One region of the Rhizomicrobium palustre genome, then DNA from elsewhere that is predicted to be linked to it. Evidence: riboswitches for the same ligand, from Rfam matches in the RefSeq annotation. Region 1 holds a riboswitch; the other holds the start of a gene.
The links. A riboswitch is a leader RNA that binds a small molecule or an ion and turns the genes downstream of it on or off. The one in region 1 is predicted to bind glycine.

Region 1 (11,108 bases):
TACCGCTTCTGGTCAAAGACAATATCGATACGGTCGGCTTTCCCACCAGCGCCGGATCAAAAGCGCTGCTCGATAATTTTCCGGCCCAGGATGCAGCGATCATTCAGCGCCTGAAAGCGGCCGGCGCAATCATTCTTGCCAAGACCAATATGGCCGAATGGGCCTTCAGCCCGCGCAATACGGTGAGTTCGTCCTATGGCGTTACCGCCAACGCCTATGACCGCGCGCGTACGCCCGCAGGTTCATCAGGGGGAACGGCCAGCGGTATAGCGGCGAGCTTCGGCTTGGCAGGGCTTGGCACCGACACCGGAAATTCCGTACGCGGACCATCATCCTTTACGAGCCTGGTTGGCATGCGCCCAAGCCTCGGCCTTGTCAGCCGCAGCGGTATCATCCCCTTGGAGCTTGATCGCGATACCGCAGGCCCCATGACCCGCAGCGTGGAAGACAATGCCCGCATTCTGAGCATCATCAGCGGTGAAGATGGCGCGGATTCGATCACCCAAAATCCAGCTGCCCGCGCCAAGGTTGAGTACATAAAATTCCTCAAACGGGACGCCTTGAAGAGCGCGCGGATCGGTGTGTTGCGCGCCCTGGCGCCGGTGGAGGACACCGATCCCAAAGTGCTGGCCACCTTCAACCGCGCCATCGAAGAGCTTAAAGCCGCAGGGGCCACGATTGTCGAAGCGGTGGAAATTCCCAATCTCAAGATTCATCTCAACGACGGGTATTATTGTTCGCGCTTCGCGTTTGACGTGAACACCACACTCGCCAAGGCGCATTCCCCCTCCAAGGTAAAGGACGTGGAAAGCGTGTATCAGGCTGGGCTTTACGCGCCGCAAAACGAATACGACTTCAAACGCTTTCTGAAGAATTCCAAATCCGACCCCGGCACGACCTGCCCCTATATGCTGGATCATCCAGGCCGAGCTGCTTTCCTGAAGGATGTGGAAGCGGCGATGGATGGCGCCGAACTCGACGCGCTGATCTATCCCACCTGGCGTTTCCCACCGCCAGCGCAGGAAAACGCCACCAGCCAATACAAAGGCGATAACTCGCAGCTGATCTCGCCCGCCACCGGCATGCCCGCGATCACCGTACCCGCAGGGTTCACGGATGGCCTGCCGGTAGGTTTGCAAATGCTTGGACGGCGCTTCGACGAGGGCCGCCTCTATGGCCTTGCGTATAGCTATGAGCAGCACACCCATTGGCGCAAACCGCCGTATGGGCTCGACCCGCTCGAAGCCGCCCCCGGCACGGATAAGTAGAAACGCCATCCAATCAGCCAGCCATTGGCAAAGCCCGGCGATCCGTGCATAAGCCGTCGCGTCCGTTATGACGATACGGGAGAGACCGGGACACCGGCGCCGAAGGAGCAACCGCCCCGGAAACTCTCAGGCAAAAGGACCGTATCGCCAGGACGATCTGAAGAGCGATGCGGAAAGGCATCCACCGAAGGGGTAGTCCGTGCGCGGACGAAACTCTCAGGTTCCATGACAGGTGGGGCGCCGCGGAATTGCGGGTGCCAAAACGCTTGCCATGAGGACCTTATAAATGGATCAAATCTTCGCCTTTTCTCGCGCAGGCGCCGCCCTTCCCTGGCTTGGAAGCGCCAAAGGCGTACTGATGGCGCTCGACTATGCGGGGGTGGCTGTTTTCGCTATGACCGGGGCACTTGCCGCCGCAAGGAACCGCCACGACTTCATCGCATTCGCGGTTTTCGCTCTTGTCACCGGCATTGGAGGCGGCACGCTGCGCGATATTATCATAGGTGCACCGGTATTCTGGATCCACACGAGCGGATATTTGCTGGTGTGCATCATCGGAGCCACACTGGTTTGGCTATTGGGCCATCGCTTGTGGCGCTCCAGCGCGCTTATCTGGCTGGATGCAGTGGGGCTCGCCGGATATGCGGTGCTGGGCGCATGGAAAGCGTTGGATGCGGGCGTGGCCCCACTCGTCGCTGTAGCTATGGGCGCAATCACCGCTGCCTTTGGCGGCATCTTGCGTGATATCTTCGCGGAGACCCCTTCCGCACTGTTGCAGCGGGAAGTCTATATCACCGCCGCTCTTGCCACCGCCGCGACATTCGTGATCTTGCGAGCGACCGCGCTGGATCCCATTTTATGCGGCATCATCGCTTTTGGCGCTGGATTTGGGCTGCGCGCGGGGGCCATTACTTGGCAATGGAAGCTTCCAGGCTTCCAGCGCACGCCTTGAGCGTTGTGCGGTAGTCTACGCCCAATCTTGAGTTGTTCGAATATGGAGGTATAGTCGAGACCTCGTGCAAGCAGGCTGTGGCCATCTCGATCTCTTCGCTGCGCCGTGGCATGCACCAGAGGCAGCCATCAAGTACTGAAGCCATGAGTGATCTGGTTCTGATTGCGGAAGACGATAAAGAAATCGGCGAGATTCTATCCGCCTATTTCGAACGCGAGGGATTTCGAACGGTCAATGCCGCCGACGGCAAGATCGCCCTCGACCTGCATCTCGCTCTGAAGCCCGATATCGTGCTCCTGGACGTGAAGATGCCCCAAATGGACGGATGGGAGGTGATCGCGGAAATCCGCCGGCGTGGAAATACGCCCGTGATAATGATCACCGCGCTCGATAAGGATATAGATCGCTTGCAGGGCCTGCGGATCGGCGCCGACGATTACGTGGTCAAACCGTTCAACCCCATCGAAGTGGTAGCCCGTGCTAAGGCGGTGCTTAGGCGCGCGAGCGCTGCAAGGTTCGGCGGTCTGCTACGGGTGGGGCCCGTCACCATCGATCTTGATAGCTATGTGGTACAGGTCAATCAGGGCAGCGACACCTCCACGTTGCAGCTAACGCTGACGGAATTTCGCATTCTGGCGCATATGGCGCGCATGCCCAGCAAAGTCTTTTCGCGCGGCGAGCTAGTGGATGCATGTCTTCCCGGCGGCGATGCGTTGGACCGGACCGTCGACAGCCATGTCAGCAATTTGCGCAAGAAGCTTGATGCCGCCGGAGCCGCGAACATGCTCTCCGGCGTGCGCGGGGTTGGGTATCGTCTCATTTCGGGGTGACTATGTGGCGCAAAGGCCTAAGCCGGCAGATATTGGTGTCGATGACGACTGTCAGCGTCCTCGTCGCCATGATCGTGTTTTGGGGCGGGTACGCGACCTACGTCATTATATTTTCGTATTTCCCGCAGCTCATAAATATGGACGACCCGCTGCCCGATGTAACCGATCTGGCAACACTTGCCATGTTGGTAGCAATCGCGCTGGGCATTTCATTCCTGGTCTCGCTGAAGCTCGCGGTTCGGATATTGGTGCCGCTCAATTCACTTGCGGAAAGCGCCCGGCGCATCACTGCAGGCGATTTGACAGCGCGCGCGGAGCCAGGTGACCATTCCCTCGGCGAGACCGCCAATCTGGTGGCCGACTTCAACACCATGGCGCAGAAGCTTCAGGACATGACCGCCGACATGACGGCGTGGAATGCCGCCATCGCGCATGAACTTCGCACACCACTGACGATCTTGCGGGGACGGTTACAAGGCATCCACGATGGCGTTTTCGCACCCGATGAAAAAACCATACGAAATCTGCTCCATCAGGTGGATGGCCTTTCGCGACTTGTGGACGATCTCAGGCTGGTGACACTCGCCGCTAGCGGCCGCATGGAATTGCAAATCGAGCAAGTCGCGCTTGCGGAGCAAATCAGGATCGTGGCCGATCTGGTGCAACCCAATTTGGTGGAAGCAGGTTTTACCCTCTCGCTAGATCTTTCCGAGATGGCCGTAGCGCTAGACCCAGTACGGACTCGGCAGGCCTTGCTCGCACTACTCGACAACGTGCGGCGCTACGCCAATCCTGGCACAGTGGTGATCGCCATGTCCAAGCTTGGCTCCTATGCGACCATCCGGGTCGAAGATAGCGGGCCAGGGCTGCCGCCGGAATTTGCCAAACAGGCTTTCACCCCCTTTGCCCGCGCGGACGGCTCGCGCTCGCGCAGCTTTGGCGGCTCAGGCCTTGGCCTCTCGGTGGTCGATGCCATCGCCAAAGCGCATGGCGGCAAGGCAAGGTATCGCACCTCGGAACGCGGCGGCGCTGTGTTCGAGATGCTGTTCCCCATAAAGGCCTAGCGTTCAGCTATTACCGCGGTGCGGAACGATGCGGATTTCGACGCGACGATTGCGCGGTTCGTTCACGTTATCGCCCGTGGGAACCGCAAGCTCCGTCTCGCCAAAGCCGCGCGGAGAAATGCGCGCCGAGGCCACGCCGTTATCGGCCAGAACCCTGGCGACCGTCACCGCGCGGCTGCGCGACAACCCCATATTATAGTCGTAGCTGCCGGTCGTATCGGTAAAGCCGTCCACATCGATCAGCGTCTTGTCGTAATGGCGCAGCACCTCGGCCACGGCGGCGATGGTGTGAATGGCATCGGGATCAAGATCACTGGAATTGACGTCGAAAAGAATGTCGTTGCGCATGACCAGCACGATATCATCGCCATCACGGCGCACGCTGACCCCGCTGGCACGCAAGCGCTGGCGCAGCTCCGTTTCCTGATCGTCCATATATTTGCCGACAAGACCGCCCGCCAGCGCGCCCACGGCACCGCCGATCAACGCGGTCTGGCTGGTTTTGCCCCCGGTATTGGCGAGCGCCCCGATGAGCGCCCCGGCGACCCCGCCGATGACCGCCCCCTTAGTGCTGTTCGAGGTCTGCTCCTCATCCGTATAGGCGTTCTGCGTTTGGCACCCGGCCAGAAAGAGCGAGCTTGCGGCCAGGAGAAGGGCGAATTTCTTCATCAGAACATCTCCAATCAGCAACTTAATGTGTGATGCGCCGCGGCGGGTTTCAAGCCGGGTTTTAAAAACGCGAGACGTTCACTTTCGCGAAACTTTGAAGCGTCCCAGCACGAAGACAAAGAATACCGGCACGAAGAATATAGCCAGGGCCGTGGCGCTGACCATCCCGCCGAAGACACCCGTTCCAATCGCATGCTGGGTTTCAGCGCTCGCCCCGGATGCAAAGACCAGCGGCAGCACCCCCAAGGCAAAGGCCAGAGAGGTCATCAAGATCGGGCGCAGGCGCAGCCGTGCTGCATTAATCGCGGCCTCGGCAAGGCTTTGGCCCTGCTGCCAGAGCTGGCGGGCAAACTCCACGATCAAGATCGCATTCTTGGCAGACAAGCCGATGATGGTGATCATGCCGACCTTGAAGAAGACGTCATTGGGCATGCCGCGCAACAGCACCGCCGATACAGCACCCACCAGGCCCAACGGCACTACCAGCATCACGGAAAGCGGAATGGACCAGCTTTCATAGAGGGCGGCCAGCACCAGAAACACCACCAGAATAGACAGCGCCATCAAAAGCGGCGCTTGCGCCACCGATTGACGCTCTTCAAAGGATTGCCCTGTCCAGGCCAGCGAGAAACCGGGCGGCAATTGCGTTGAGAGCTTCTCCAGCTCTGCCATGGCCGCGCCGCTGGATATCCAGGGATAGGCAAATCCGGAAATATGCATGGCGGGCAGACCCTGGTAGTGCTGCAGCTGCCGCGGCATAGAGGTGTGCACCGGGCTGACGACCTCGCGCAAGGCCACCATGCCGCCCGCGTTGTTGCGGACATAAAGCTTCAGCACATCATCGATCTGCATACGCGACCCCGTATCGGCCTGCACAATGACCTGTTGCATGCGGCCGTTATTGGGGAAGTCGTTGACATAGAGCGAACCCATGGCAATGGACAGCGTATCGCTGATCGCAGCGAAGGGAACACCCAAAGCTTCGGCCTTCTGCCGGTCAATGGTCAGGTGAATGCTGCTGCCAGGGGCGAGACTGTCGCCATAGACATAAGCAAGCTTGCTGTTACCTGCGGTGAGTTCCAGAAGCTTGTCCTGCACCGCTTTGAGCGCAGCATAGCCATGATTGCCGCGATCTTGCAGATAAACACTGAAGCCCGACGAGGTGCCGAGTTCATCGATCGCCGGCGGTAAAAGACTCATGATTTCGCCTTCCGTCGCGTTGGACATGGCAGCGGTGGCCGCGGCTACTTCCTTTTGCGCGGTTGCGCCGTGGCGCTCGCCCCAATCCTTCAAGGTGGTGAAGATCATGGCCGTGTTGGGGCCGGAGCCGGAGAAGGAAAAGCCGAGAATCGAAATGGTGGTGCCAACGCCCGGGCGGGTGGCGGCGTGTTTTTCATAAGCCTTCACCGTTTCCAGGGTGCGCTGCTGAGTTGCCTCGGCAGGAAGCTGAATGGAGGTCATGAAGTAGCCCTGATCCTCATCCGGCAAGAAGGATGACGGCAGAAAGTAGAGCGCAACACCCAAGAGCGCGGAAATCGCGGCAAAAATCGTCATCATCCGCGCGGATTTCTTAATCACGGCGGCGGTGCGCTTTTGATAGCCCTGGGTGAGCAAATCGAATTTATGATTGAACCAGCGGAAGAAGGCATTCTTGCCATGCCCGCCATGGCTGACCGGCTTCAGCAGCGTAGCGCAAAGCGCTGGCGACAGGCTGAGCGCCAGGAAGGCCGAAAACAGGATGGACACCACCATGGCCAGCGCGAATTGCTGATAGATGATCCCGACCGTTCCGGTCGCCAGCGCCATCGGAATAAACACGGCGGTCAGAACCAGGGTGATGCCGATGATGGCACCGGAGATTTCCTGCATCGCCTTGATGGTCGCCTCTTTGGGCGAAAGGCCTTCCTGTGCCATCAGGCGCTCGACATTTTCCACCACCACAATGGCATCGTCGACAATAATGCCGATTGCCAGCACCATGCCGAACATGGTGAGTACATTGATGGAAAATCCTGCCGCAAGCATGACCGCGAATGTGCCAAGCAGCGCGATGGGCACCACGATGGCAGGGATGAGGGTATAGCGCACATCCTGCAAGAACAGGTACATCACCAGGAACACCAGCACCATCGCCTCAAGTAGCGTGTGCAGCACCTTCTCGATGGAGATCTTGACGAAGGGCGCGGTGTTATAGCTGATCGCGTATTTCATGCCCGGAGGAATGGACGGGGCAAGTTCAGCCAAGCGCTTTTCCAACGCCTCCGCCGTTTTCACGGCATTGGCGCCCGGGGAGAGCTGCACTGCGGCGGAGGTGGACGGTTTGCCATTCTCGCGCGTGACAAAGCCATAGGATTGCGAACCAAGCTCCACCCGCGCGACATCGCCCAGCACCACCTTCGAACCGTTTGCATTGGCGCGCAGCACGATGGCCGCAAACTGTTCAGGCTTGGAGAGCTGGCCCTGCACCGTCAAAGGCACACTCACCCGCTGACCTTTGCGGGCCGGCTCATCACCGATCCGTCCAGGCGCGATCAGGATATTCTGCTGGCTGATGGCGGCGGTGAGATCGCTCATCGACAAGCCAAAAGAGACGAGCTTGATCGGGTCGACCCAAATGCGCATCGCCTGCTCTGAACCGAAAAGCTGAACGCGCCCGACGCCGTCCACACGGCGCAGCTCCTCAAGCAGGTTGCGCGCCATGTAATCGCTCAAGGCGACTTCGTCATACCGGCCATCCTGAGAGATAAGATCGACCATCAGCAAAAAGCTGGAACTGGCCGATTCCACCTGCAAGCCATTCTGGCGCACGGTTTGCGGCAGGCGCGCTTCCACCGCCTTGAGGCGGTTCTGGACATCAACCTGCGCCATCTGAGGATCAGTGCCGGGCTTGAACGTGGCCGTGATAGAGGCCGAGCCCGATGTATCCGCGGAGGAGGAGAAGTAGAGTAGATTTTTGACGCCTGATAATTCGCGCTCGATCAAGCTCACCACGGAGTCGTTCATGGTTTGCGGCGAGGCGCCAGGGTAGCTGGCCGTAATGCTCACGCTGGGCGGCGCCACGGAGGGGTAGCGCGCAATGGGCAATTGCGGGATGGCGATCAGCCCCGCCAGCACAATAAAGATGGCAACCACCCAAGCGAAAACCGGGCGTTCGATGAAAAACCGCGACACGGGCGATACCTCTTGAAATTCAGTGCTGAGCAGACGCCGTTTTCACGGCCCAGATCTGCGGCACCACCGCGAGACCATCGCTGAGGCGTTCACCGCCCTCGACCACCACTTTGTCCCCCGGCTTGAGACCGGAGACGATGCGATAACTATTGTCCGCCAGCTCGCCGATACGCACGCTGAGCTGATGGGCGCTGTTCTTGGCATCGATCACCCAGACAAAAGTCTTGCCGCTCGTGAAGGTGACTGCTTGCTGGGGCACCAGCAAGGCGTTGGCGTAACTTGCCACAGGCAGCCGCGCCCGCACGAACATGCCCGGCAAAAAGGCATGATCCTTGTTGTCCGCAAGAATGCGCAGGAGAACATCGCCCGTTCCCGCATCCACGCTGATGCCCGAAAATAGAATCTGCCCGGAAATGGGATAGGGCTCGCCATTGTCACGCAGAATGGCGGCAGCGGCGCCACCGGCCTTGCCATCCGTGGTCGTGCGCCGCAAGGCTTGCGCCGAAGAGGTGGGCACGCGGATATCGACATAAACTTTGTCGATCTGCTGAATGCGCGCCATCGGCGTTGCATCGGACGGCCCGACCAGCGCGCCCTCAGTAATCATGGCCTGATCAATGCGGCCATCGATCGGCGCATCTACGGTGGCGAATTTAAGATCGAGCTGACGGCGCTGCAGGGTGGCCCGCGTTTGCGCGACATCGGCGAGCGCCTGCTTGCGGGCGGCCACCGCCTCGTCATGAGCCTGTGCGCTGATGGCATTGGCCTGAAGCAGCCTTTCCATGCGCGCAGCTTGGTCAGCGGCCTTGGAGAGCTCCGCTTCTGCGCGCTTTAGGGCGGCTGAGGCGACATCGGCATCGGCCCGGAACGGCGCCGCGTTGATCTGATAGAGCGGCTGGTTGGCTTTCACCTCTGCGCCCTGCTCGAAAAGACGGCGCTGAACAATACCACCGACCTGGGCGCGGATTTCCGCGACGCGCACAGCATTCACGCGGCCCGGAAAATCCTCCGTGACCTCCACCTTTTGCGGCTTCAGCACGACGACCGCAACTTGGGGCGGCGGCGTTTGAGTATCGCTGCCACACCCCATCACGGTGAAGGCGAGGACAAAAGTGGCCAAGCCCACGCCGATCTTTAACTTTGCCGGTACACGCAGCATAGCGGCTCCTTAACTTGCGAGCCTGCTATCTCGGGTACGCGTGTCGGGCGACTGCCAAGGCTATGTGGAGGATTGGTGGATGAGACCAGCTTTCTGACCCAGCCACCTCGATTTTGGTAAACTAGCTCTTAATGACCGGGGTGCAGCCCTGGCGCTTCCTGGCCGGTGCGGGCAACATATTCGGTATAACCACCATTATATTGATGGATGCCTTCCGGCGTCAGCTCCAGCACGCGGTTGGACAGCTTTGCCAAAAAGTGGCGATCATGCGAGACGAAAAGCATGGTGCCTTCAAATTCAGCCAGCGCCGCTACCAGCATCTCCTTGGTCGCCATATCGAGATGGTTGGTCGGTTCGTCAAGCACCAGAAAGTTCGGCGGATCAAACAGCATTTTCGCCATCACGAGACGTGCCTTCTCGCCGCCCGACAAAACGCGGCAGGGCTTTTCGACGTCATCACCTGAGAAGCCGAAACAACCCGCGAGATTGCGCAGCACGCCCTGCCCCGCAGTAGGAAAGCTTTCTTCCAGAGATTCAAACACGGTGTCGTCACCGTCCAAGAGGTCCATGGCGTGCTGGGCAAAATAGCCCATCTTCACAGAGCTGCCGATGGTGACGCTGCCTTGATCCGGCGTGATGGCACCAGCGGCGAGTTTCAACAGCGTGGACTTGCCCGCACCGTTTGCCCCCAAAATGCACCAGCGCTCCTTGCGGCGGACCATGAAATCGAGCCCAGTATAGATGGACTGGCTGCCATAGGATTTGTGTACGCCCTTGAAGCTCGCCACATCATCACCGGAGCGCGGCGGACTCTTGAATTCGAATTGTACGGCCTGACGGCGACGAGGCGGCTCCACCCGTTCGATCTTATCAAGCTTCTTCACCCGGCTTTGCACTTGTGCAGCATGAGAGGCACGCGCCTTGAAGCGCTCGATAAACTTGATTTCCTTGGCGAGCATGGCCTGCTGGCGTTCGAATTGCGCCTGACGCTGCTCTTCGGAGAGGGCGCGCTGCTGCTCATAGAAATCGTAATTGCCCGAGTAGGTAGTGAGCGTACCGCCATCGATTTCGACAATCTTACTGACGATGCGGTTCATGAAAGCACGGTCATGCGAGGTCATCAGCAGCGCGCCTTCGTAATTCTTAAGGAAATCTTCCAGCCAGATCAGGCTTTCAAGATCCAAGTGGTTGGAGGGTTCGTCTAGCAGCATGGCGCTGGGGCGCATCAGGAGAATACGGGCAAGCGCCACGCGCATTTTCCAGCCGCCTGAAAGCGCGCCGACATCGCCGTCCATGCGCTCCTGGCTGAAGCTCAAACCCGCCAGCACTTCGCGCGCACGTGCTTCCAGCGCGTAGCCGTCCAGCTCTTCGAAGCGGTGCTGCACCTCGCCATAGCGCTCGATCAAGGCTTCCATCTCGTCCATGCGATCAGGATCGACCATAGCGGCCTCGAGCTCGGCCATTTCGGCGGCGAGCGCGCTGACCGGACCGACACCATCCATCACGGCAGCAACCGCGGTTTGGCCTTTCATCTCACCGACATCCTGACTGAAATAGCCAATGGTCGTGCCGGGATCGATCGAGACTTGGCCGTCGTCAGGGCGGTTCTCGCCCGCGATCATGCGGAAGAGCGTCGTCTTACCGGCGCCATTCGGCCCGACGAGGCCCACCTTCTCGCCCTTCTGAATGCCCATCGAGGCTTCGATGAAGAGGATCTGGTGGCCGTTCTGCTTGGAGATGTTATCGAGGCGAATCATAGGGTCCGTGCAACTCAAAAAGGGTAGAAATCATTCCCACTCGACCCACCTTTTGAAATTACTCAGAAATTTCAAATACATAGTTGCGAGCTCTAGTGCTCCAGGTAACATGAACGATAGGGGGAAGCAAGATTTCGGCGGCTTGGCGCTACCGCGAAAGGAAAATGGCGAGCACCGCGAACACGGCACTCGCCACCTCATACCTGTGTTGCGGTTCTGGCCCTATCAGGCCGTCTTG
Region 2 (11,108 bases), 2.5 Mb from region 1:
AAGCTTTGATCGCCGCCCCGGTTGCCCAGCGCACCACGGTGGTGACCGAGCGCATCGTCGAGAAGCTGGTGGAAAAGGTCATCCGCGCCCGCGAACGCGAGACCCTGCCCGCCCGCCGCAAGGGCTATACCCAGAAAGCCGTCGTCGGCGGTCACAAGGTCTATCTGCGCACCGGCGAATATGAAGACGGCCGTCCCGGCGAAATCTTCATCGACATGCATAAGGAAGGCGCCGCTTTCCGCAGCCTGATGAACAATTTCGCCATCGCGATCTCGATCGGCCTGCAATATGGCGTGCCGCTGGAAGAATTCGTCGACGCCTTCACCTTCACCCGCTTCGAACCGGCGGGCATGGTGATCGGCAACGACTCCATCAAGAACGCCACCAGCGTTCTCGACTACATCTTCCGCGAGTTGGCGGTTTCCTATCTCGGCCGCAACGACCTCGCCCATGTGCCGCCGCATCATGATGAAGACCTTGGCGGCGGTGTCGCGGAAGGCCAGAAGGCGCAGCCCGCCATCAGCCGTACCACCTCGGCCGGTTATGTCCGCGCCAATGTGCATCGCCTCGGCGTGGTGCGCGGCGGTGCCGCCGCGGCCGCGGTGAAGATGGAAGCCACGCATGAACATGACCACGAACATGATCATGACCACGATCACGACCATGAGGATTTCGTGGAGATGGCGACGGTCGATCTTTCGGAAATCGCCTCCAGCGTGGAAGCCTCTATCGCGGCGGTGGCCGAAGCCTCCCCGGTGGTCTCCTTGGGCAAGCCTGGATCAGACATTCATGCGCGCCGCGCCGAAGCCCGCATGAAGGGCTATGAAGGCGATGCTTGCGGCACTTGCGGGAATTTCACCCTGGTGCGCAACGGGACGTGCATGAAGTGCAACACCTGCGGCTCGACCAGCGGCTGCAGCTAAGACGACGCTTCTCCTGAGCGAAGTGACGAAAGGGGCCGGAGAAATCCGGCTCTTTTTGTTTTGGCTCTTTCACCTCCCCCTAGCGGGGAGGTCGAAAAATTGGGCGCGCAGCGAACGATTTTTCGGGTGGGGGAAAGCAGCTGGGATGTGCCTCAACCGCTTCCCCCCACCCGAAATGCTTCGCATTTCGACCTCCCCGCAAGGGGGAGGTAAAAGTGGCTGTTACCTCTTCTTCCGCCGAAGCAGGCTCATCCCCGCAAGGCCGCCGCCGAGGAGCGCGAGGGTGAAGGGCTCGGGCACTTCAGGCGGATTCTGCGGCGGGATGAAGGCCGTGAGCGTGGAGGTCACCGACGACACCGTGCCCAGATCGGCCAAGATTTCGCTGATCTTGAGCGAGGTCAGGCCGAGGCCGAAATCGGCGTGGCTGATGCTCGTGTTGGTCAGGTTCGGCCCGTTCTTCACCTGCGTGATCACATCGCTCGCCAACGGCGAGGTCGTGAGCGTGCGGGTGGACTTGCCTACCGTCTGGGTGAAATCGGCGTCGATGCTGGTGAAGCCCGCGCCAATTCCGGTGGGGCCGGTGATCGCGACTTCATAATCCCAGCTATAGATCTTGGCTGCGGGCTTGCCCGCCTTGAACTTGCCGTCGAAGGAGATCTGGTAATAGTCGAGACCACCCAGCGTGTTGGTGTTGAAGCTGATCGATGCTCCCACCGGCAGGTTGGCGATATGGAAGTTGCCGTAGGTGAGATCGTTCACCACTAGGCAAGAGCCCGAGGTGAGCGACGCGGCAGCGACCGAACCGCCATCCCCAAGATTGGTGGTGCTGAGGCAGGTTGGGCTGGCGAAGGCTGCCCCCGCGGATAATGCGCCCGCGAAAATAAGCCCTAGCGTTGTTTTGAGAAGTTTTTTGGTCATCCCGCTCTCCCAGACGAGGCGACGAGCTATTCGGCGCCATTCTGCTGAAAAGGTTAGCAACCGTCATGCCAGCCGAACGGCGTTTGATTTTGCTGCGAAATCCGCCGCCTCCGTCATGAAGTTGTAAGCGGCAATTACAAATCTGTGACATCGCCCCAGCGACATCCCGTTAGAAAAAATGACACTGCTCTGCGCAGGGACTTTCGGGGTCTGGCATACAGGTTGCGACGACACCCCTGCCCGTCTCATTCCGGAACAGCCATGCCTTGCCTTATCTTTGCTTTTCTCGCCTTTTTCGCCCTTTTCCTGGGGGCGCAGGCGGCAAGCCCCGAGGTAAAGCCCGGCCTCAAATGCCCCCATTGCGTCTTTGCGGGCCAGGACCTTTCCAACCAATGCGTCAAAGGCGGCAATCTGGAGGGGGCCGATTTCTCGGGTGCCAAGCTGGTCATGGCCTGCATGAGCGTGACCAATTTCCGGGGCGCCAAGTTTACCGGGGCCGATCTTTCCGGCGCGAATATCTCCATGTCCAAACTCGACGGGGCGGATTTTTCCGGCGCGGTCTTCTCAGCCACCCAGGCGCGCGGCACTGATTTCACCCATGTGCGCGGGCTGACCCAGGCGCAGCTGAGCGGCATGTGCGGCGATAAAAAAACCCGCCTTCCGGCGGGTCTTTCTATTCCGATGTGTGATTAGAAATGGATGGCCGGGTCGAGCCCGGCCATGACGGAAGGGTTACCCTTCCTTCCACTTCAGCACGGGCTTCCTCGAGGCAGCCGTTTCATCGAGGCGGCGGCGGGGGGCAAGACGCGGGGCGCCGTCAAAGCGCTCGGTCTGTCCGGCCTTGGCTTCCAGCGCCATGGTCTTCAGGACATGGATGAAGCTGTCGACGCTTTCCTTGGATTCGGACTCGGTCGGCTCGATCAGCATGGCGCCATGGACGACGAGCGGGAAATACATCGTCATCGGATGGTAGCCCTCGTCGATCATTGCCTTGGCAAAGTCGAGGGTGGTGACGCCGGTGTCCTTCAGCCATGTGTCGTCGAACAAGGCTTCATGCATGCACGGGCCTTCGAAGGGGGCGCTCATCACGTCCTTCAGGCTCGCCAGCACATAGTTGGCCGAGAGCACGGCGTCTTCGGATGCCTGACGGATGCCGTCGCGGCCATGGCTGAGCATATAGCTGAGCGCACGGACGAACATGCCCATCTGGCCGTGGAAGGCACTCATGCGGCCGAAGGGCTTGGCCCCTCCCGGCAGACCCTCGCGGGTCTCGATCAGGCGCAACCCATCCTTATCGGCGACCAGGAGCGGCAGCGGCGCGAAAGCCGCCAGACGCTCGGAGAGGACCACCGGACCCGCGCCCGGACCGCCACCGCCATGGGGGGTGGAGAAGGTCTTGTGCAGGTTGATGTGCATGGCATCGACGCCGAGGTCGCCCGGACGGACGCGGCCCGCGATGGCGTTGTAATTGGCGCCGTCGCAATAGAAGTAGCCGCCCGCGTCATGCACCATTTCTGCGATAGTGATGATGTCGCGCTCGAAGAGGCCGCAGGTGTTCGGGTTGGTCAGCATGAAGGCCGCCACATCCGGACCGAGCTTGATGCGGAGATCGTCGAGGTCGACGCGGCCTTCCGGCGTGGCCTTCACCTCTTCCACCGTGAAGCCCGCGAAGGCGGCGGTGGCGGGGTTGGTGCCATGGGCCGATTCCGGCACCAGCACGCGCAGGCGCTTCTCCCCACGCGCTTCGACAGCGGCGCGGATCGCGAGCAGACCGCAGAGCTCACCATGGGCGCCCGCCTTGGGCGACATGGCGACCGCCGGCATGCCGGTCAGGGTCGTGAGCCATTTGGCGAGTTCGCTGATCAGCTCCAGCGCACCTTGGCTGGCCGAGGCCGGGGCCAGAGGATGCAGGTCGCCGAAGCCGGGCAGCCGCGCCATCTTCTCGTTGAGGCGGGGGTTGTGCTTCATGGTGCAGGAGCCGAGCGGATAGAGCCCCGCATCGATGGAATAGTTCTGCTGCGACAGGCGCACATAATGACGGACCACCTCCGGCTCGGAGAGACCCGGCAGGCCGATGGCGCCCTTGCGGCGAAGCCCGCCGAGGCGGTCATCGGAGACGGTGACCTCTTCCAGATCGACGCCGCATTGGCCCGAACGTCCGAGTTCGAAGATCAACTTTTCTTCGTGGTCCAAACCCCGGTCACCGGAGATGGTGGCGAGGCTGGCAACTTCCGCCGCGCCCGGCTGAGAGGGACGGCCTTGAGAGTTCATCGCCATCACAGCACCTCCTTCAGGGCAGTCACGAACGCGTCGATGTCTTCGTCGGTGTTGGTTTCGGTCGCGGCCACGATCAAGAGATCGCGCTGATCGCGGTCGGCGGGGGCAAGGCGCGAGGCGGGCACGCCCGCCAGAATCCCCTTGGCCGCCAGCGCCTCGACCACCTCAGCGGCGGGCTTCGGCAGGCGCAGCGTGAACTCGTTGAAGAAGGTCGATGTGACCAGTGACACCCCCGGAACCGTCAACAACTTATCCACAAGGGTGGTGGCGCGCTGGTGATTGATTGCGGCGAGACGGGTGAAGCCACCCTCGCCCAAGAGGCTGAGGTGAATTGTGAAAGCCAGCGCGCAAAGCCCTGAATTCGTACAGATATTGCTCGTCGCCTTATCGCGGCGAATGTGCTGCTCGCGGGTCGAAAGCGTGAGGACGAAACCGCGGCGGCCTTCGGCATCCACAGTTTGTCCACAGAGCCGGCCCGGCATCTGGCGGACATATTTCTCGCGGGTCGCGAAAAGACCGACATAGGGCCCGCCGAAATTCAGCCCATTGCCGAGCGACTGACCTTCGCAGACCACAATGTCGGCGCCCTGCGCGCCGGGGGATTCAAGAAGCCCAAGGCTGACCACTTCAGTGACCACGACGATCAGCAAAGCACCTTTAGAATGAACCGCTTCGGCGATGTTCTTAAGACCCCGCAGCAGCCCGAACACGTCCGGAGTCTGGACTACGACGCAAGCAGTCTGATCATCGACCAGGCTGGCGAGGTCTTCTTCGGCACCCGGAATGGCGGGCGCGCGCAGAACGCTGCCATGCAGGTTCGCGACGGTCTCGACCGTCTCGGCATATTGGGGATGCAGGCCACCGGAGAGGATCGCCTTGCCCCGCTTGGTGACGCGCTGGGCCATCAGCACCGCTTCCGCGGTACCGGTGGAGCCGTCATAGAGCGAGGCATTGGCGACATCCATGCCGGTCAGCATGGCGACCTGGGTTTGGAATTCGAACAGCACCTGCAACGTGCCCTGGCTGATTTCCGGCTGGTAGGGCGTGTAGGAGGTGAGGAATTCCGAGCGCTGTATAAGGTGATCCACCGCTGCCGGGACGTGGTGCTTATAGGCACCCGCGCCCAGGAAGGACGGCACCGCACCCGACGCCGTGCTCTTGGCGGCCATGGCGGCAAGCTTGCGCTCGACGGCCAGCTCGCCCTGATGATCCGGAAGATCGAAGGCCGAAACCGGCACCTCGGCGGCCTTGGGGACATCCTTGAAAAGCGCGTCCACACTCACCACCCCGATGGTCTCGAGCATGGCGGCGCGGTCGGCCTTAGTCAGCGGCAGATAACGCATCTATTAGTGGTCCTTCGCGAAATCGAGATACTGCTCGGCGGTCATCAGCCCATCGAGCTCGGCCGGGTTGGAGAGCTTCAGCTTGAAGAACCAGCCCTCGCCTTCCGGATCGGCATTGACGCGCGCCGGATCATCGGCGAGGTCGTTGTTGCCCGCCGTGACGGTGCCGGAGACCGGCGAATAGACTTCGCTCGCCGCCTTGACGCTTTCCACCACCGCGGCCTCGCCACCCTTGGCGACGGTCTTGCCGACAGAGGGGACTTCCACGAACACGACGTCACCGAGCTGCTCGGTGGCGTGGCTGGTGATGCCGACGGTGCCTTCATCACCCTCGACGCGGATCCATTCGTGCTGGTCCGTGTAATAGGTCTTCGACATGGGTCAGGCTCCTCGCTTGTAGCGGTTGGGGACGAAAGGCATGGGGGCCACTTTGGCCGGGACGGGTTTGCCGCGGACGATGAGGTCGATCTCGCTGCCATCGGCAGCAAAGGCAGACTCGACATAGCCCATGGCGACCGGGGCATTCAGGCTGGGGCCGAAGCCGCCCGAGGTGATCTTGCCGATGATACGGCCGGTCTTATCGGCGATCTCGGTGCCCTCGCGCGCCGGGGCGCGGCCTTCGGGGCGGATACCGACGCGCTTGCGGGCGGTGCCGTTAAGAACCCGCTCCATGATCTTGTCGGCAGCCGGGAAGCCCTTTTCGGTCTTGCGGCGCTTGCCGATGGCCCAGACGAGATTGGCTTCGGCGGGATCGGTGGTTTCGTCGATGTCATGGCCATAGAGGCAAAGACCGGCTTCGAGGCGCAGGGAATCGCGGGCGCCGAGGCCGATCGGCATCACATCCGGGTCGGCGAGCAGCGCGCGGGCGAGCTTTTCGGCATCCTGGCCGCCGACGGAGATTTCAAAGCCGTCCTCGCCGGTATAGCCGGTGCGGCTGACGATGGCCTCCACACCTGCCACTACGGCGCGGCGCACGCGCATGAAGGTCAGGCTGTCGATGCCGGGCGAGAGCTTTTCCAGCACCGCACCCGCGGCCGGGCCTTGCAGGGCCAGAAGGGCACGGTCGGGACGCTGTTCCAGCGCCACCTCGCCCGCCAGCTCGCGGGAGATATGGGCGAAGTCGCTGTCCTTCATGGAGGCGTTGACGACGAGATACATCGCGCTCTCGCCTGCCAGCCGCGAGGCCATGAAGTCGTCCTTGATGCCCCCTTCAGCATTGAGGAGCAGGCCATAGCGCTGCTGACCTTCTTTGAGGCCAATGAAATCCGACGGCGCCAGCTTCTCGAGCGCGGCGGCGGGATTGGCGCCATGCAGGAAGGCCTGGCCCATATGCGAGACATCGAACAGCCCGGCTTTCTCGCGGGTGTGCAGATGCTCTTTCAGGATACCAGCCGGATACTGCACCGGCATTTCATAGCCCGCGAAGGGGACGAGTTTGGCGCCAAGCTCCACATGCAATGCATAGAGCGGCGTACGGCGTAAGGCTTCAGCGTCGGTCATAAAGGCCCAATGACGTTTGAGATGAGCGCCTTCCGCGTCCTCGCGGAATCCGCGCCCCTCTGTCATTGGACCTGAGAGATTTCCCCCTGACCGCTTGGCGGATCGGGGTTACCCCTTCGGTGAGACACGCTGAACGCGCATCTGCTTTCCAGAAGTTCATCCCCTTCGCGGTCCTTTTGCCTGAGAGTTTCCGGGGCGGTTGCTCCTTCGGCCTTCGCCTTCGGCTTCGGCCCGACAAGTCGGCCTTCGCAGAACGCGAGGGCTGGAACTGTCTGCCTTGGCAGAAGGAAAACGTCTCCCGCGAGGGATCGTTTGCTCACCACAAAACCGGCGCCTCCCGGCGGGGCCTTGCGTTGGGGGGAAGTATCACGAGGGGGGGATGGAGTGTCAACGAGAAGGCAGTGATTGTTTTTGCGGCAGGAAAGTTATCCCCCACCCTTCGCCAGTTCCCCACTCCCCTTGAGGGAGAGGAAGAAAAATCACGGGGTTAGGGGCGCGCCGCATGACTGGTCGAAAGGAACAAAGAGGCGCGGCGCTAACCCCGATGATTTTTCAGGTGAGGGGTGAGTGCCGCGATAGTGACCCCTCACCCGCAAAATCTAGCACTTAGCCTCGGATCGCATAGGCTCGGCCAATCTTGCACTCGGCTAAGTGCAAGATTTTGTGCCCTCTCCCTCAAGGGGAGAGGGAAACAGGACTTACATCCGCTCCGGAACTTCGATCCCGAGCAAATCCAGGACTTTGGTCAGAGTTTCCAGCGTCAGGCCGCAAAGGCCGAGGCGCGAGAGGCGCTTTTCCTCGTCATGCTCGCTCATGACGTGGTGTTCAGCGTAAAAGCGGCTGAAGGCCTGGGCGAGCGTGAACACATACTCGCAGAGGATGTTCGGGGCGCGCTTTTCCTCGGCGGCTTCCATCGCATCGGGAAGCGCCAGGATCTGCAACATCAGCGCGCGCTCTTCCGGCGAGCGGATCACCGGCGCGGTACCGATCAGCCCCTCTTCCGCCGCGCGGCGCAGGATCGAACGGATGCGCACCGCCGCGTACTGCAAATACGGGCCGGTCTTACCCTCGAATTTGGTGAAACGCTCGAGGTCGAAAATGTAGTCCGTCAGGCGGTAATTGGAGAGATCGGCGAATTTCAGCGCCGCCACGCCCACCTTCTGAGCGATGTCTTCTTTCTCGGCTTCGGGATAATCGGCACCGATGCCCGCTTCCGTAAGACGCTTCCTGGCCTCCTCGGTGGTCATGGCAATGAGATCGAACAGCTTCATCACCCCGCCCGCACGGGTCTTGAAGGGCTTGCCGTCGGCGCCGTTCATGGTGCCGAAACCGGCATGTTCCAGCTCGGCCTTGCCCGCGAGACCGGCCTTCTTGGCGGCGCGGAAAACCTGCTCGAAATGGCCGTGCTGGCGCTGATCGACCACATAGAGAATGAGGTTCGGGTCCAGCTCCTTCACGCGATCGACAATGGTCGCCAGATCGGTGGTGCCGTAGAGTACCGCGCCATCCGACTTCAAAAGGATCAGCGGCGGCATTTCTTTTTTGTCGCCGGGCTCGGCAACCTGCACGACGAGCGCGCCTTGGCTTTCTTCCGCAAGACCGCGCGCCTTCAAATCCTCGACCATCGGCGGGATGATGGGATCGACGCTGGCTTCGCCATTCCAAAGATCGAACTCGACGCCGAGGCTGGCATATTCGCGCTTGAGGCCCTTCTCGGACACCGCGAAGAAATGCTTCCACAGCGCGACATAACCGGGACGCCCGCCCTGCAATTCGGCGGTGGCTTTGCGGGCCAGTTCGAGCCGCGCTTCATCGGCTTTGCAGGCCGCTGACGCTGCCGGATAGAGGACCTCAAGATCATCCATGGTGACGGGCGATTCTTCCGGATAAGGGCCGGTGAAAGCCTCGTCGAAATAGATCGGCGCGATACCGCGCAAGGCCACTTCGGAGATCAGCTGGCCCATTTGCAGGCCCCAATCGCCGAGATGAACGTCGCCGACGACCTTCCAGCCATTGGCGCGGAACAGCCGTTTCAGACTGTCGCCGATGATCGCCGAACGCAGATGACCGACATGCATGGGCTTGGCGACATTCGGGCCGCCGTAATCGATCACCATCGTCTTGCCGATGCCGGTCTCCGGCGCACCCAGACGGGCATCCTTCGACATAGCGGCGGCGCGCGCATCGAGCGCGGTGTCGGTGAGATCGATATTGATGAAGCCGGGGCCTGCAATCTCGAGCTTGGCGAAGATCGAGGTCGCCTTCAGCTTATCAACCACCTTCTGCGCCAGCATGCGCGGATTTCCGCCGCCCTTCTTGGCAGCAGCCAGCGCACCATTGCATTGAAACTGGGAAAGATCGGGACGGTCGGAAGGTTTGACCAGGCCGAATTCCGCGGAAAGACCCTCATCAGCAAACGCGCGGCCCGCGATTGCCGAAAGCTCCCGGGAAAGCGAAGTCATGGCAGATATTGTCCCATCTTTTTGTTGTATTCGATTTGGGCTTGGGTGAGCTGAAAGCCCGTCAGCACGTGATATTCAAAGGAGCGTTTTTGCGGGGCGACCTTGATCACCACGCTGTCCATATATTCTTCGCCCGTGACGACAGCGGCACTCTGCGGGAAATCGAATTCCAGCCAGTGAACCTGCTTGTCGACGATATTGCCGTCCGTCGTCACCGCCACGTAGTACGGCGCCTTGAAATGCGCTGCCTCGCCACCCGGCGCCCGGGTCGCCTTATAGGCGATGCGCAGATTGACGTCGGTGGTGTTGTCCCGCTTGGAATAATCGCAGCGCGTCTTAATCCCGGTCATCTGCATCGTGTAGACGATATTGGAGGGGTCAGCCCCCTTGGCCGGGTCATAGACCGGGATCACCGAGGTGTTCGCCAGGATCTGGGCGTCGGGGCAGACATTCTGGTTGTCCGCGCGCACGTAATTGACCGCCTTCTGCCAAGTCTCACAGCCCGAGAGCGTGACCACAGCAAGGGCCGAAACGGTAAAGAGGCGAACAAGCTTCGTGCTTTTCATCGTTTGCTCGAAAAGGGTTGGGGCTCGAAAAAGGTGATGCCGCGGGCGTGTATACAGTGAGATTCCCTCCCGCGCGACCCATGTTTGCCGGCGGCGCGCCTTTCAGCAGCCCCACGCGACTTGCGGTTGATTGGCCGCAGGAAGGGCGGAACTCTACCCAACGCCGCCCGGCAAGCCAAGCGCTGCGGCCCGCGCTAAAGCCGCATCGGCCTTAGGTTTTGCCAATCGCGTCGCAAAAACCGCCGTTTTGGGGCCAGCCTGAAATATCTGTAACCGGCGGCATTTCATTAGCTGAGAGATGGTGAATCCATCACCACCCTAAACCGTCATGGCCGGGCTCCGACCCGGCCATCCATGCCGACGCGCACAACCTACCAAGGATTGGCAGGTTTCACCTTCATCTGGATGGCCGGGTCGGAGCCCGGCCATGACGGAGGTGGAATAGGTAACCAGCCCTCCAACACGGAAACACTTTCAACTCGCCGAACTCCCTGGCAAGGTATTGGGGATGGCTGTTTACACTGATGTCTCTTTTGAAGAACTCGAGAGTTTTCTCGCCGGATACGACATCGGCGCGCCCCTGACCTTTAAGGGGATCGCCGAGGGCGTGGAGAACTCGAACTATTTCCTCCAGACCACCAAAGGCGGCTTCATTCTCACGCTCTACGAGAAGCGGGTGAAGGTGGAAGACCTGCCCTTTTTCCTGGGGCTGTTGGAGCATCTTTCGGCCAATGGCATCGCCTGTCCTCTGCCTGTTCGAAGTCTCGAAGGGGCGCAATCCTCGCGCCTTTCGGGGCGGACGGCGGCGCTCTTTACCTTCTTGAACGGGCTCTCGCTTCGAAAGCCGGACGGCGCCCATTGCGCGGCGGCGGGTGCGGCGCTCGCGAAGCTGCACGAGGCCGGAAAAGGCTTCGCGTTAAAGCGCAAGAACGCCCTCAGCTATGATGGCTGGCGGGAACTGGTGGAGGCCTGCCTTCCCCGGGCCGATGAAGTCGAGCAAGGGCTCGGCGAGTTGATCCGCACCGCGCATGACGAAATCACCGCGAACTGGCCGGTGGGTCTGCCGCAAGGTGTGATCCATGCTGACCTCTTCCCCGACAACGTGCTTTTCATGAATGG

Region 2: it holds a riboswitch for glycine, as region 1 does, so the genes downstream of both, gcvT (glycine cleavage system aminomethyltransferase GcvT) here and FHS83_RS02140 (trimeric intracellular cation channel family protein) in region 1, are expected to answer to the same signal.

The regions. Positions count from the first base shown of each region.
Region 1 covers NZ_JAASRM010000001.1:492,473-503,580, forward strand. Annotated here, with positions in the region: gene FHS83_RS02135 (amidase) at 1-1,268, shown strand, start outside; glycine riboswitch at 1,335-1,420, shown strand; glycine riboswitch at 1,424-1,502, shown strand; gene FHS83_RS02140 (trimeric intracellular cation channel family protein) at 1,555-2,220, shown strand; gene FHS83_RS02145 (response regulator) at 2,364-3,050, shown strand; gene FHS83_RS02150 (ATP-binding protein) at 3,053-4,114, shown strand; gene FHS83_RS02155 (YiaD family glycine zipper/OmpA-like lipoprotein) at 4,118-4,783, opposite strand; gene FHS83_RS02160 (multidrug efflux RND transporter permease subunit) at 4,862-7,954, opposite strand; gene FHS83_RS02165 (efflux RND transporter periplasmic adaptor subunit) at 7,974-9,113, opposite strand; gene FHS83_RS02170 (ABC-F family ATP-binding cassette domain-containing protein) at 9,242-10,870, opposite strand; gene FHS83_RS02175 (alpha-L-arabinofuranosidase C-terminal domain-containing protein) at 11,096-11,108, opposite strand, start outside.
Region 2 covers NZ_JAASRM010000001.1:3,038,055-3,049,162, reverse strand. Annotated here, with positions in the region: gene FHS83_RS13505 (vitamin B12-dependent ribonucleotide reductase) at 1-923, shown strand, start outside; gene FHS83_RS13500 (PEP-CTERM sorting domain-containing protein) at 1,146-1,841, opposite strand; gene FHS83_RS13495 (pentapeptide repeat-containing protein) at 2,103-2,534, shown strand; gene gcvPB (aminomethyl-transferring glycine dehydrogenase subunit GcvPB) at 2,574-4,118, opposite strand; gene gcvPA (aminomethyl-transferring glycine dehydrogenase subunit GcvPA) at 4,118-5,461, opposite strand; gene gcvH (glycine cleavage system protein GcvH) at 5,465-5,839, opposite strand; gene gcvT (glycine cleavage system aminomethyltransferase GcvT) at 5,843-6,961, opposite strand; glycine riboswitch at 7,011-7,123, opposite strand; gene argS (arginine--tRNA ligase) at 7,660-9,423, opposite strand; gene FHS83_RS13465 (hypothetical protein) at 9,420-9,989, opposite strand; gene thrB (homoserine kinase) at 10,498-11,108, shown strand, end outside.